Regions from separate parts of the Endozoicomonas sp. 4G genome, predicted to be linked through region 1. Evidence: predicted binding sites of a transcription regulator. Region 1 holds the regulator's gene; each other region holds the start of a gene.
What was found. Region 1 encodes PhoB, which activates phosphate uptake and scavenging genes when phosphate is short. Its sites were predicted from a motif close to TGTCATANNNNTGTCANA; they were not measured.
Positions count from the first base shown of each region.

Region 2: K7B67_RS21665 (ABC transporter permease subunit) is a predicted target of PhoB. The motif match lies at 1,504-1,521, and genes of this name have one in related genera.
Region 3: pstS (phosphate ABC transporter substrate-binding protein PstS) is a predicted target of PhoB. The motif match lies at 1,371-1,388, and genes of this name have one in related genera.
Region 4: K7B67_RS18165 (putative 2-aminoethylphosphonate ABC transporter substrate-binding protein) is a predicted target of PhoB. The motif match lies at 2,063-2,080, and genes of this name have one in related genera.

Region 1 is NZ_CP082909.1:5,010,008-5,013,162, forward strand. It holds gene phoR (phosphate regulon sensor histidine kinase PhoR) at 1-1,180, opposite strand, end outside; gene phoB (phosphate regulon transcriptional regulator PhoB) at 1,243-1,932, opposite strand; gene ubiA (4-hydroxybenzoate octaprenyltransferase) at 2,166-3,053, opposite strand; gene K7B67_RS19710 (chorismate lyase) at 3,118-3,155, opposite strand, start outside.
Region 2 is NZ_CP082909.1:5,457,243-5,460,397, forward strand. It holds gene K7B67_RS21665 (ABC transporter permease subunit) at 1-1,460, opposite strand, end outside; gene K7B67_RS21670 (Na+/H+ antiporter NhaC family protein) at 1,926-3,155, shown strand, end outside.
Region 3 is NZ_CP082909.1:4,013,872-4,017,026, reverse strand. It holds gene pstC (phosphate ABC transporter permease subunit PstC) at 1-76, opposite strand, end outside; gene pstS (phosphate ABC transporter substrate-binding protein PstS) at 158-1,207, opposite strand; gene K7B67_RS15605 (MFS transporter) at 1,558-2,832, shown strand; gene K7B67_RS15600 (heavy metal translocating P-type ATPase) at 3,053-3,155, opposite strand, start outside.
Region 4 is NZ_CP082909.1:4,605,837-4,608,991, reverse strand. It holds gene K7B67_RS18170 (putative 2-aminoethylphosphonate ABC transporter ATP-binding protein) at 1-870, opposite strand, end outside; gene K7B67_RS18165 (putative 2-aminoethylphosphonate ABC transporter substrate-binding protein) at 966-1,988, opposite strand; gene K7B67_RS18160 (TIGR03364 family FAD-dependent oxidoreductase) at 2,166-3,155, opposite strand, start outside.

The DNA of each region.
Region 1 (3,155 bases):
CCCCGGTATTCTGGCTACGGCTTTTATCAATCCGGTAAAAGCGTTCAGTCAGTCTGGAAATATGCATGGGATCAATGCCGATACCATTATCTTCCACCATCATGTGTCCGCCTTCCTTATCCTGCCACCAGCTCACCTGTATCTTCCCGCCCAGCGGCGTATAGCGTACGGCATTAAAGACCAGGTTCGAGAAGGCACTGCGTAATTCGCTGCTATTGCCAGCCAAAAAGACACCTTCAGGACAATCCAGTGAAATCTGGTGCTGGTTTTCACCACTGAGTGCCCGCCCATCCTCAACAATGCTGTTCAGCATGGCTTTAACATCAACCCCGTTTTCATCGGCCTGAGCTTCAGCCGATTCGAGCTTGGACAGCAACAACAGGTCTGCCACCAGATTCTGCATTCTGAGTGACTGCTCCTGCATCCTGTTCAGTGCTTTCTCCCAGACAGGAGGGAGACCTGAATCCGGCCCCAAACTGTCCAGCATGGTTTCAAGATAGCCGGATACCACCGTCAACGGTGTTCTCAACTCATGGGATACGTTGGCAACAAAGTCCTTTCTCATGACTTCCAGCTGATTCAGGCGCGTGACATCTCTCACGGTCATCAGACGATTGCCTTTGCCATACACGGTTATATTAAATTGCAGCTGATGATCCGGGTTGACCGGAGAAGGGATCTCCAGGGCTTTTTGATAACCGCCCTGCTCAAAGTAGTCCGCAAACCTCGGATCACGCAGCAGGTTGGTAATCAACTGCCCCTGATCTTCAGGCATCTTCAGACCCATTAAGGTTTCAGCAGCAGGATTCCACCATTCCAGGTTGCTCTGATTATCGATCATCACAACTCCGTCATTAAGCGCAGCGGTTGATTCCTGAATACGCTCAAGTACTACGGTCAGCTTTTGCCGGGAGCGACTGTGCTGCTTCTGCAAACGATAGATGCCATCAAAGATTTCACCCCAGAATCCTTTACTCTCGGGAGGTTCTTTGCTTCTGGCCCTGGGGTCATTGAGCCAGTCCAGCAGTTTGAAAAGCTGTCGGAAACTCCAGACAAAATAGCCCCCCATCACCACACAAAGCCCTAAAAAAGGCTCGCCAACCAACCAGCCCAGGGAAAACCCAACAACCAGGTAAGCCATCATGCGGCTCAGCAAATGGGTTTTTGAAATTGTTGTCATATGACTCCCGGACAAACACCTGCTGAAAACTGGGCGGAAAAGAGAGTTAGAGGGTTAGAAAGCTAGACTCTGGTTGAGAAACGGTATCCAGTACCACGAACGGTTTGCACAAACCCTTCATAGTTACCACCCAATGCCTTACGCAGGCGTCGAATGTGAACGTCTACAGTTCGCTCCTCTACGTAGACATTGCCTCCCCAGACCTGATCCAACAACTGCCCACGGGTATAGGCACGCTCCTGGTGCGTCAGAAAAAACTGTAGCAATCGGTACTCGGTAGGGCCTATTTCAGCAGGTGAGCCATCGATGGAGACTCTGTGGCTGACAGGATCCAGTTCCAACCCCTTGATGACAATGGGAGACTGGTTATCCAGCCCACCTGCCCGGCGCAACACCGCTTTTAAGCGGGCAGCCAGCTCACGGGGGGAAAAAGGCTTGGTGATATAGTCATCGGCTCCGGTTTCAAGTCCCTGGATTTTATGGTCTTCTTCACCCTTGGCCGTCAACATAACGATGGGAATTTCAGAGGTCAGCTCATTGCGCTTCAGACGGCGGGCCAGTTCAATGCCGGAGACATCTGGCAGCATCCAGTCCAGCAGGATCAGATCGGGTTTATTATCCACAATCAGAGAGTGCGCTTCCTTCGCATCAGCCGCCTCAAGACAGTCGTACCCTGCCATTTCCAGAGCAACGATCACCATCTCGCGAATAGGTGCTTCGTCATCTACGATCAGAATGGTCTTTCCTGGCATTGATCTCTACCTGCTTATCTATCAATTCGACTGCGGCGGTGATATCAGGGTGTTGGTCAGCTCAGGCTCGTTTAGGCCGGGGCTGTTTTTCAAAAGTTTAATCAACCGCACTATACACCGGCTATTACACTCTTGAAATGTTACAGGCAGATGACACCTCCAGACTGACATCACAGTTTGAGAATGAAGACAACTATTTCAGACCTTGCAGAGCAGGGGTTCCAGCCATGAGATCACCAATAACTCACCACCAAACCAGCAAAAACAATGGCCCCAACCCAGTGGTTATTCAGAAATGCCTTGAAACAAGCCTCACGCTCACGTCGACGGGTTAGCCACTGCTGATAAACGAAAAAGGCTGCTACCGCAGTCAGTGAAAGGAAGTACAGAAAACCCAGCGCCAGCTGATGACCGACCATGGCCAGAGTCACCAGAGTAAGCACCTGTAAACTACCTATGATCAGGTTATCCATATCACCAAAAAGAATCGCTGTAGACTTGATGCCTACTTTCAGGTCATCGTCACGATCCACCATGGCGTATTGAGTATCGTAGGCCACCGTCCAAAACAGATTGGCGAGAAATATCAGCCAGGCAGTGCTTCCCAGGACTCCGCTCTGCGCCGCAAAAGCCATAGGTATTGACCAACCAAAAGCAGCCCCCAATACCACCTGGGGCAGATGCGTGTGGCGTTTTGCAAAAGGATAGGCCGAAGCCAGCAATAATGCGGCAAAAGACAGTTGAATCGTAAGGGTATTGGTAAAGAGCACGAGAATAAAAGCCACCAGCACCATGCCTGCAAAATACATCAGTGCTTCTTTTTCCCGAATTCTCCCCGTCACCAGTGGTCGGTTACGTGTGCGTTTAACATGACCGTCCACTTTCCTGTCGGCAAAGTCATTGATGACACAACCGGCACTGCGCATCAGAACCACACCGACCGAAAAAATCACCAGATTTGCCAGATCCGGCACACCTTCTGCAGCAACCCAGAGTGCCCACATAGTAGGCCAGAGCAACAGATAGATACCGATGGGTCGATCGAGTCGAGCCAGCTGTAAAAAGTCTTTCAAACGGGGGAATCGCTGTAGAACCGCATTTGTGCCCGCTAATCCCCGCATGGGTTTCCTGAGTTGCATCATAATGTTTGGCTGGCTGTATGGCTGAGTACTGATCGCCAGTTTATCAGGTCATAGCCAGTTCTTGCTTATTTGTCTGCCCAG
Region 2 (3,155 bases), 450 kb from region 1:
GCAGGGGCCATGAAGTAAGCGGTATAGATGGCTCCGGCTATGGCCAGAGGCGTCGCCAGTAACATGGCGTAAAAGGCGGCCTTGAGGGTTCCGAAGGCCAGGGGAGTCAGGCTCAGTTTTGGCTCAAAGTCATTGGTCGAAGCTGAGGACTGCCAGATGTATTCAGGTTGCTCATAGCCTTCATACCAGACTTTACCCCAGAGTGCCGACAGGGAGACTTCCGGATGTTCATTCTCAATACGCCAGAATTCGGTAGCGCCATTGCTGCTCACCAGCATATAGTTGCTGCGGGGAGCAATAACCAGTTGCTCAACAGGACCATTGCTCAGCTTCCGGGTCAGCAGGGTTCTGTTAGCGGTGGTGTAGAAAATGCCAACATTGCCCTTGTCGTCGGCTGCCAGAAAGCCCTTGCGGCGATGCTCGGGGACAATCTGTGTAATCGGTTCACCGGTCAGCTCGAATTCACGGATTCGCTGCAGACGCCACTGGTTTTGTTTATCTCTGACCATGAACCACTGGCTGATCATACCGGTGTCATCGCCGATCAGCAGGGAAGTTCCGCCCAGCAGGAACGTCATGGTCGTCACTTTGGCCGAGTGGGTCGTCAGGTCCGTTTCTGAAACCACATGAGGTTGATGAAGATTGCTGATATCGATCAATGTCAGCTCGTCGCTACCGGATTGAACAAACAGCCAGCGTTGATCCGGAGCAATCAGGACATCGTGAATACGCCCATCCACTTCAGGCAGGGTGATACGTTCTTCTGTCAGTGTGACCTCTTCGGTCAGGAAGTCTAATTCCTTGGTAAAAGCGGTCATGTACAGGCGCTGGTCACCATAACCGGTGAGCAACAGCTGGTCTTCACTGTCACTGATGCTCAGGTGTGAAACAGCCTGTTGACCTGCTATCAAATCAATCGCCTGCTCACCGTATGGGTAGCTGATTTTGGGGGTGATCAGTCGTTTATCATCCGGCCAGGTAATTTTATAGAGGTGCTTGAAAATAATGACCTGACCATTACTCAGACCGGCGGCCAGCAGGTTGTTATCAACCGGATCATTGGCAATGGTGGTGACTGAGGTGCCAGCAGGAAGGGGCAGGGAATAGTGATATTTCTGCGCCCCGGTTCCGGTGGCGGAAAACGTCATGGCACCGTCAGCGGTGATGGAAAAAGCCAGTTCCGCCTGTTCTTCCATGCTCTGGTACAGTGGGCGTTGCTCTTCGGTAAGTGTCTGTGTCCAGGTGCTGGTTTGTTCAATGTCTGCGCTTTTGAATAAGGGAGCCACCTCGTAAAGAAGGTAAATAAAGATCAGCAGGATGGCAGCAATAACACCGAGACCACCCACGGCCACACTCCAGCGGGTCAGGTGATCTTTGAAAAAGCGAAGTGACTGATGGCGTTTATGGGCCGGGGTGTTGTAATCGACACCAGGGCTGTCTTCTATTATTGGTGGGTACATGGCACTGGTCGCAGGGATTATTGATCGTACCTTAAAGGGCCTGTGTTACAAAAATATGACAGAATTGAAAAAAATGGGAGACAGATCACAGCATAGCTTGGGAATCTTTGGCTCGCTTTTTCAGCAGGGTCTGTTAAGATCGACCGTCCAAACAGATGATTCCATCAGGAAGCTTTATCCATGCAATCAAGACAATTGTCCTTGTCTACAACGGGTTGTTTTTCCCTGACAGTGTTCTCTCAAACTGCTGCTGCCCCTCTGCATCCCCACCATCATTCCCATCATTGATTCCTGACCGCTTTATCAGGAATATCCCTATGCTTTAAATACTTGCTTAGCCCGCTGGCGCTCTATTTGCAGGAATAATAAAGCTATTAACTAAAACTGATTTATGCCGCTATAGCTCATGCTCCATAGCTGACTGTTGCTGGCGGTAATAACGAAAAAATACCATTTGGAAATACTATGAACGCAGTGATTCTGGCGGTCGCCGTCATGCTCGTATTGAGTTTGTTGCGCGTCAATGTGGTTCTGGCGCTCTTTATTGGGGCGATGGCCGGGGGAATGATCGGAGGTCTGGATATTGTTCAGACTCTGGAGGCATTTTCCAGAGGTTTAGGCGGTGGCGTGGGTATTGCCATTAGTTACGCCATGCTGGGTGCTTTTGCTATGGCCATTGCCCGCTCCGGTATACCTGAGTGGATGGCTGGCAAGATCATCCGCACAGTGAAGAGCAGTAATAGCTCTCATAACAATGTAAAGCTAAAGTACGGTTTGTTCCTGACCATGGTGTTGATGGCCTTTTCTTCCCAGAATCTGGTGCCCATCCATATCGCTTTTATTCCCATACTGATTCCACCCCTGTTATCAGTATTCAGTGCTATGGCGATTGATCGCCGTCAGGTGGCCTGTCTGCTGACCTTTGGTCTTACTGCAACCTATATGCTCTTTCCAATCGGTTTTGGCAGTGTCTATCTGAATCAGATTCTTGGTGGCAACCTGCAGGAAAATGGGCTGGATATTGAGCTGAGCCAAATGCCGCTGGCCATGGCGATTCCTGTTTTTGGCATGTTCCTGGGATTGCTGATCGCGGTATTTTTCAGTTATCGAAAGCCAAGGGCCTATCGTCAGGCAGAAACCCTTTTGATTCATCAGCAAGAGGTTCAGTTAAGTAAGCCTGTCATCATTACCTCTGTCATTGCCATCGCGGTTTTGCTGGTGAGTCAATTGCTGGCCGGATCCATGGTTCTTGGGGCTGCACTGGGTTTTATTATCATGGTCATTGGGCGAATCGTCTGTTGGCGGGAAGCAGACGAGGTGTTCAATGAAGGTCTGCGAATGATGGCGGTTTTTGGCTTCATTATGATCTCGGCGGCAGGCTTTGCCGAGGTGCTCCGCTCAACAGGTGATATTCCTGAGCTGGTGGGTCAGGTGCAGATGTTTGTTGGCAACAGTCAGGCGCTTGCCGCCATTCTTATGCTTCTGGTCGGGCTGCTGATTACTATGGGTATTGGTTCTTCGTTCTCAACGGTGCCGATTATTGCCACCCTTTATGTGCCGCTGGGTATGGAGCTCGGTTTTACGCCGCTGGCGATAGCCTGTCTGGTAGGTGCCGCAGGAGCGTTAGGGGATGCGGGCTCTCCGGTTTCAGAATCCACCATTGGCCCCACCGCTGGCTTGAATGTGGATGGTCAG
Region 3 (3,155 bases), 1.0 Mb from region 1:
GAATGGCGCTGGTGAAACTCAGTCGATAGAAGATTGAGTCACCCTTCATTGCGCGGGGCATCGAAGTTAAAAGCATAAGCAACAACAAGACAGCTGACCAGCGTAGTGCCGATCAACTGTCGTTCGTTTCCTGTATGAGAAAGACTAGAGAAACCGTTTACTCGATAATGGTTTGGCCGTTGCTGGTCAGGTCTTCTTTCCAGACGTTCTCTACCATGTTGACTACGGTTTCCGGCATTGGAATATAATCCAGATCGGCTGCGAGTTCATCCCCTTTCTCGTAGCTCCACTCGAAGAAGTCGATGATCTGCTCAGCTTTCTCGGCGTTAACCTGATCTTTGTGCATCAGGATAAAGGTCGCCGCAGTCATAGGCCAGGAATCAGCACCAGGCTGGTTGTTCAGCAGCAGTTCGAAGCCTGGAGCGTTTTTCCAGTCAGCATTGGCAGCGGCTGCCTGGAAGGTTTCCATACTGGGCTGCAGGAATTTGCCTTCAGCACTGTCCAGCTGGGTGTAGGTCAGGTCGTTTTGTTTTGCGTAGGCATATTCAACATAACCGATCGCACCACGGGTACGGCCTACAAAGTTTGCGACACCGGCGTTACCGTTACCACCGATGGTGGTTGCTTCTTTCGGCCAGGTGATGTCGGTGTTTCTGCCGATCTTTTCTTTCCACTCAGGGCTTACCTGGCTCAGGTAGTCAGTGAAGTTGTAAGTGGTGCCGGAGCCGTCTGAACGGTGAACGACGTAAATAGCCTGCTCAGGAATCTCAATGCCTGGGTTCAGAGCGGTGATGCGCTCGTCGTTCCACTTCTTGATTTTGCCCATGTAGATGTCGGCCAGGATTTCGCCGGTCAGTTTCAGTTCGCCTGACTCAATACCAGGTACGTTGATAACCGGAACGATAGCGCCCATGACCATTGGGAACTGGATCATCTCTTCTTTGTTCAGTTCTTTGATATCCATAGGTGCGTCACTGGCGCCAAAGTCAACGGTCTTGGCAGTGATCTGACGGATACCGCCGCCGGAACCGATGGCTTGGTAGTTGATGCGAATACCGGTTTCTTTCTGGTACTCTTCAGCCCACTTGGCGTAGATCGGATGTGGGAAGCTGGCTCCCGCACCGTTGATCACTTCGGTCTTGGCTGATGCAGAAAAGGATGCTGCAACCAGCATGGATGACATTACAACAGACTTTAGTAACTTCACTTTTTTTCTCCCCGAGAGACTCGCTTGGAGTGTTTGCGTTTACAAAGAAAAATCTTTTGCCGCGCCGTTAACTGTCAGTGGGTTGTGCAAAATACTTTTCTGTTAGTTCAAAATTGAGTGGTTGCAAGAATAGGGGAGAAATATTTCAGTAATGTTACAGGCGTGTTTGGATTTTATGACATTGACGGTTTGTGACTCTGAAGGGCCTGTCCTGCGTGGCTTGTCGTCGTATATTTTGTCTACTGTCTGTTTACTTTCTTTTGAGCAAGGGATATGGTGACTTTTCGTTTGAAATAAAAATCTAGCCATGATATTGGACGAAGTTAAGGCCGGTTTGGAAGAAGAAAAAAATGATCAGGCATAAAAGTTTTTATATTTATCAAGTGGCAGACGTACTGTTTACATCATCCTGTAGAGCGTTGGCTATGCTGTTTACATGGGCGATGATAGACGTATATGGTTTACAGGTAGAGTTAGGCTGGTTTATATCTTCATCATGGGCGCTACAGGTTACCACTCTTATTTTATTTGGCTTTATTTCAGACCGGTTTGATAAAAAGAAAATCGTTCTGACATGCTCTGGAATAACCCTTGTATCCGTTGCACTGCTAAACCTTACAACCATAGATAATCATTATCAGATAGGACTTATCTATCTAATATCTTCTGTTTTAGCCATTGCTATACAACCTATAGGCTCCAGTATTGCTCCTTGTCTTTACCAAGATGAAAATCTGGAAAAAGCATTCAAGGTTAGAGGGTTTGTTAATTCTATAAACATGATTCTTGGTGCTGCTATTTCAGGGTTTGTGATCAGTCGATTTGATATTAATAATACGTTGATTATTATTAATTTTTCCATAGTTGCTTCATTCTTTTTGTTCTTCGGCGTGAAACCTGATAGAAGTCAGGAACGCGAAAAAGAAGAGGCAGCCACAAACTCTGTGAAGATCCTGTTTCTTAATAAAACAGAACGAGTTTTAGTCTTCGTTTGCTCTTTATCAAACTTTATACTGATGCCTTTGTTGTCTTACATTGTGCCGATTAAAATTATTGATGAGTATTATTCGGGGACAGTTGAGCTGGGTATTTCTGAATCCTTGTTTGGAGTAGGGATGATTGTCGGAAGCACTTATTTGTCCAGTAAATTTAATAAGTGGTTTGGCGTAAAAAACACCACGGTTGCAAGCATAAACTTTCTATCCATGGGATTGTTGCTTATTGTTTTTATCAATAGTTTATGGGCGATCTATGCAGGCTTATTTGTAGCCGGCCTTGGTGTTGTTATATACAATGTAAACACAACCAACATAAGGTGTTCAGCGACTCCCCCGGAGATGAGAAACTCTTTTGAATCAATATTTCTCGCCTTTTGCATAATATCCATACCATTAGGTTTAGCTTTCTCAACCTTTATGGTTAAAGTGGGGAATATTGATTCTATTTTAATGATTTTTGCAGCCTCTATTTCAATAGCTTCTGTTTTTGTTATGACTTCCAGGGGTTTTAATAAGGTATCCAAGCTATCACCCAATGATCTTAATGGGGCATATGCAAAAATGTATCCAGATGTTTATCAAAAGAACCAGGATTCTTTTGGAAAAGGAGTGGGTAACGGAGTGTAGTACGTCACTTCAATGAGTTCGATGTGAACAATCTACGTTCATCCTGAGCGCCCTTCGACTCCGCTCAGGATGTACGGCCGAAGGATGTGGACTCCGAACCAACAATAAAGATCGTGCCAACCACCCTTCGACTCCGCTCAGGGTGAACGGAGCTTGGGTGCCATTAATAGAGGGAACCCGTCAATTACATTGAAACCGTGCACTACCATGCCAGTTTTCACTACTTTCTCATAAGCCTGAGTGCATTCAACGTCACCAGAACAGTACCGCCTGCATCTGAAAGCACTGCCGCCATTAAACCCGTCATACCGAACAGGGTGGTC
Region 4 (3,155 bases), 400 kb from region 1:
GACCGGCAGTGCCGACGGGCCTTCAGTAAAACTAAAGTCTTCCGGACGAATCCCCAGAGTGACTTTTCTTGCTGTTGATTCAGCCACTGGCAGAGACAGTGTCTGGTTGGCCAGCATGACCTGATTCTGGTTGTTGGTGTTGCCTTCCAGAAAGTTCATGGCACCGACAAATTCAGCCACGAAGCGAGAGGCCGGGTGCTTATAAATTTCTTCCGGTGTGCCGATCTGTTCAATATGTCCGTGATTCATGACCACAATGCGATCCGCCATGGCCATGGCTTCTTCCTGGTCATGGGTCACCATAATGGTGGTGATGCCCAGTTTTCTTTGCAGTTTACAGATGGTTTCCCGCAATTTAATTCTGACCTTGGCATCCAGGGCAGAGAGTGGTTCATCGAGCAATAACAATCCCGGAGAGAGTGCCAGAGCCCTTGCCAGTGCGACACGTTGTTGCTGGCCGCCGGAAAGCTGGGACGGAAATTTGGGGCCGGAATCCGGCAGACCGATAATGTCCAGCCATTCGTTAACAGTCTTCTCAACGTCCTGCCTGGACTGACCCTGGTTTTTCAAACCAAAACCAATATTCTCTGCGACGCTCAGGTTGGGGAACAGGGCATAGGATTGAAAGACAATACCGAAGTCTCTTTGTTCAGGTGGGAGCGCGGTGATGTTAGTGCCATCCTGCCAGATCTCTCCCTGTTGGCAGGCTTCCAGTCCGGCAATCATTCTCAACAGTGTCGTCTTTCCGCAGCCAGAAGGGCCGAGAAAACAGATGAATTCACCTTTGTTAACGGACAGGGAAATCTCTTCGAGGGCGGTGAAATCGCCAAAGCGTTTCCCCAGGTTTTCGATAGTGAGAAAGGGTTGCATAGCGTAAACTTCCTAAAGCTCCAAACCTGAAAAGCCGTTTATTCCCGTTAAGGAGTAAACGGCGCTTTCTATATAACTAGATAACTAGTGAGACTTCACGACTTAGGTTCAGACATGTGGTCGAAACGCTTGGACCATTCTGCGAGCACCGCCTCACGATCATTGGCCATTTCACCAAAGTCCAGATCCACCATAGCGCTTTCTACATCCGGGTAGTTGGCGACTTCTTTCTTGACGTCTTCATGACCGACAACGGCATAAGCTTCAGCGTATTCCACATTGGCTTCTTTGCTCAGCGACCAGTCGATCAGTTTTTTCGCAGCTTCAGCCTGATCGGTGCCTGCCACCAGACCGACGGATTCCACATCCCAGCCAATACCACCTTCAGGCAGAATCAGATCCAGTGGTGCGCCCTGGTTTTTCAGTTGAGCGCCACGAATGGCCTGGGAAATACCGATGGCTACTTCACCCATGGCCGCCTGGACACAGGGCTTGGAACCGGAGTGAGTGTACTGGGCAATGTTGCTGTTCAGCTTATCCATATAAGCCCAGCCCTTGTCGTCGCCCATGCTTTGCAGCCAGGCGGAAACCTGCATATAGCCAGTGCCGGAAGAGGCCGGGTTAGGCATGGCAATCTGACCTTGATAGACCGGATCCAGCAGGTCCTGCCAGGAGTCAGGCTTAGGCAGGTTTTTGGCTTCGGCGACTGCTTCGTTGTAGCAAATAACGTTGAAGTAAGCCTGATTACCAAACCAGGCTTTACCCGTTTCAGGGTCCACCAGCTCAGCCTTGATGTCACCCAGACCTTTGGGTTTGTAGCTGTCCAGCACGCCTTCATCCTTCAGCAATGCCATGCTGGAACCGGCCAGGCCCCATACGACATCTGCCCGGCTGTTTTCTTTTTCTGCCAGCAGTTTGGCAGTCATGATACCGGTGGAGTCCCGTACCCATTTGATGCTGATATCGGGGTTTTCCTGCTCAAAGGCTTTCTTATAGCGATCCAGAAGGTCGGATTCGAAAGCCGTGTAAACCGTCAGCTCCACAGGGGACGCGGCAAAAGATGAGGCGCTGAAAATCGACGTTGCTGCAAGGGCCAGGGCCGTTATACGCTTTTTCATGGGGCTCTCTCCAGTCAGGCAATGGTTTGATGCTGGTTTAGACCAAAAGTGATGAGAGGATTCTACGAGAGAGAAATGACTAAAATATTACAGATCTTTTTCGGCTTTGTTACATTGTGAGAAATAAGGGAAGGAGGGGAATCACCCACCTGGTAATAAAAGGTGGGTGACGTATTTTTAGAAAATACCGGCAATATTCTTTTCTGCAATGCCAGGAGCCAGGGTCATGCCCTTGCCGCCGATAGCCGTGAGAAAATGAATTTTGTCGTCTATATCGTCCTGATAATAATGATCGGTTTTACTCTGGCAGTAATAGCCTGCCCAGTATTGTGCGATATCCCAGCAAGGCAGCTCAACAATGTTTCTGGCTTCTGTCAGCATCCGTTCGTTGAGGGATTGATTCAGTGTGAAGGAAAGCTTTTCTGCCTCACGGGCATCGGCGTACTCGTGTGAATCACCAATGATGATCGACCCGTCCAGCTCCTGTTTAAACAGAATATGAACCCCGTATTTATCCAGCTCTGAATCCGCTTCTCCGGCACGCCAGGAAGGCAGGTTGCGAAAGCTCTCATAGCGCCTGATACTTCTGCCAGAGAGCAAATTGCCCTTGAGACTGACGCTCTGCAGGGGTTTGGTACGCATCATTTGCAGCTTCACCAGCTCAATATCGCTGTTCAGGAAACGCGATGGAAACAGGGTTTTGAAGTCATGCCCGTTACAGACCATTGCTTTTGCAGCCCGGTATTGATCGCCTGCTGAATCCCGACTGATGACTTCGTCCTGCCCGGTTTCCATGGCAATGATCCGGGTGTTGGGTCGGTATTCAACCCCGTATTCCTGCTGAATAAACTCAATAATTCGGTAAACCAGTTGCAGAGGATTAACGCTGAATTCTTCCGGAAAGAACAGGGCTCCTTTGACATAACTTTTCCTGACGGCAGGGTTGGCACGGATCACCTCATCACGGCTAAGCAGCGATGATGGATAGCCAGTTTGCTGGTGTTGTTGATGCAGCTCTTGCAGCATCGCCAGCTCCTGCTCATCGGAGGCCATATAGCAACTGCCATTTCTCCGGGCTGAAATATCAAACTGATCCTGCAGGGTTTGATAAATGTCAAGAGAGTTCAGTGCTGTTGGCAACAGGTCTGCGGTCATGCCCGACGGGAT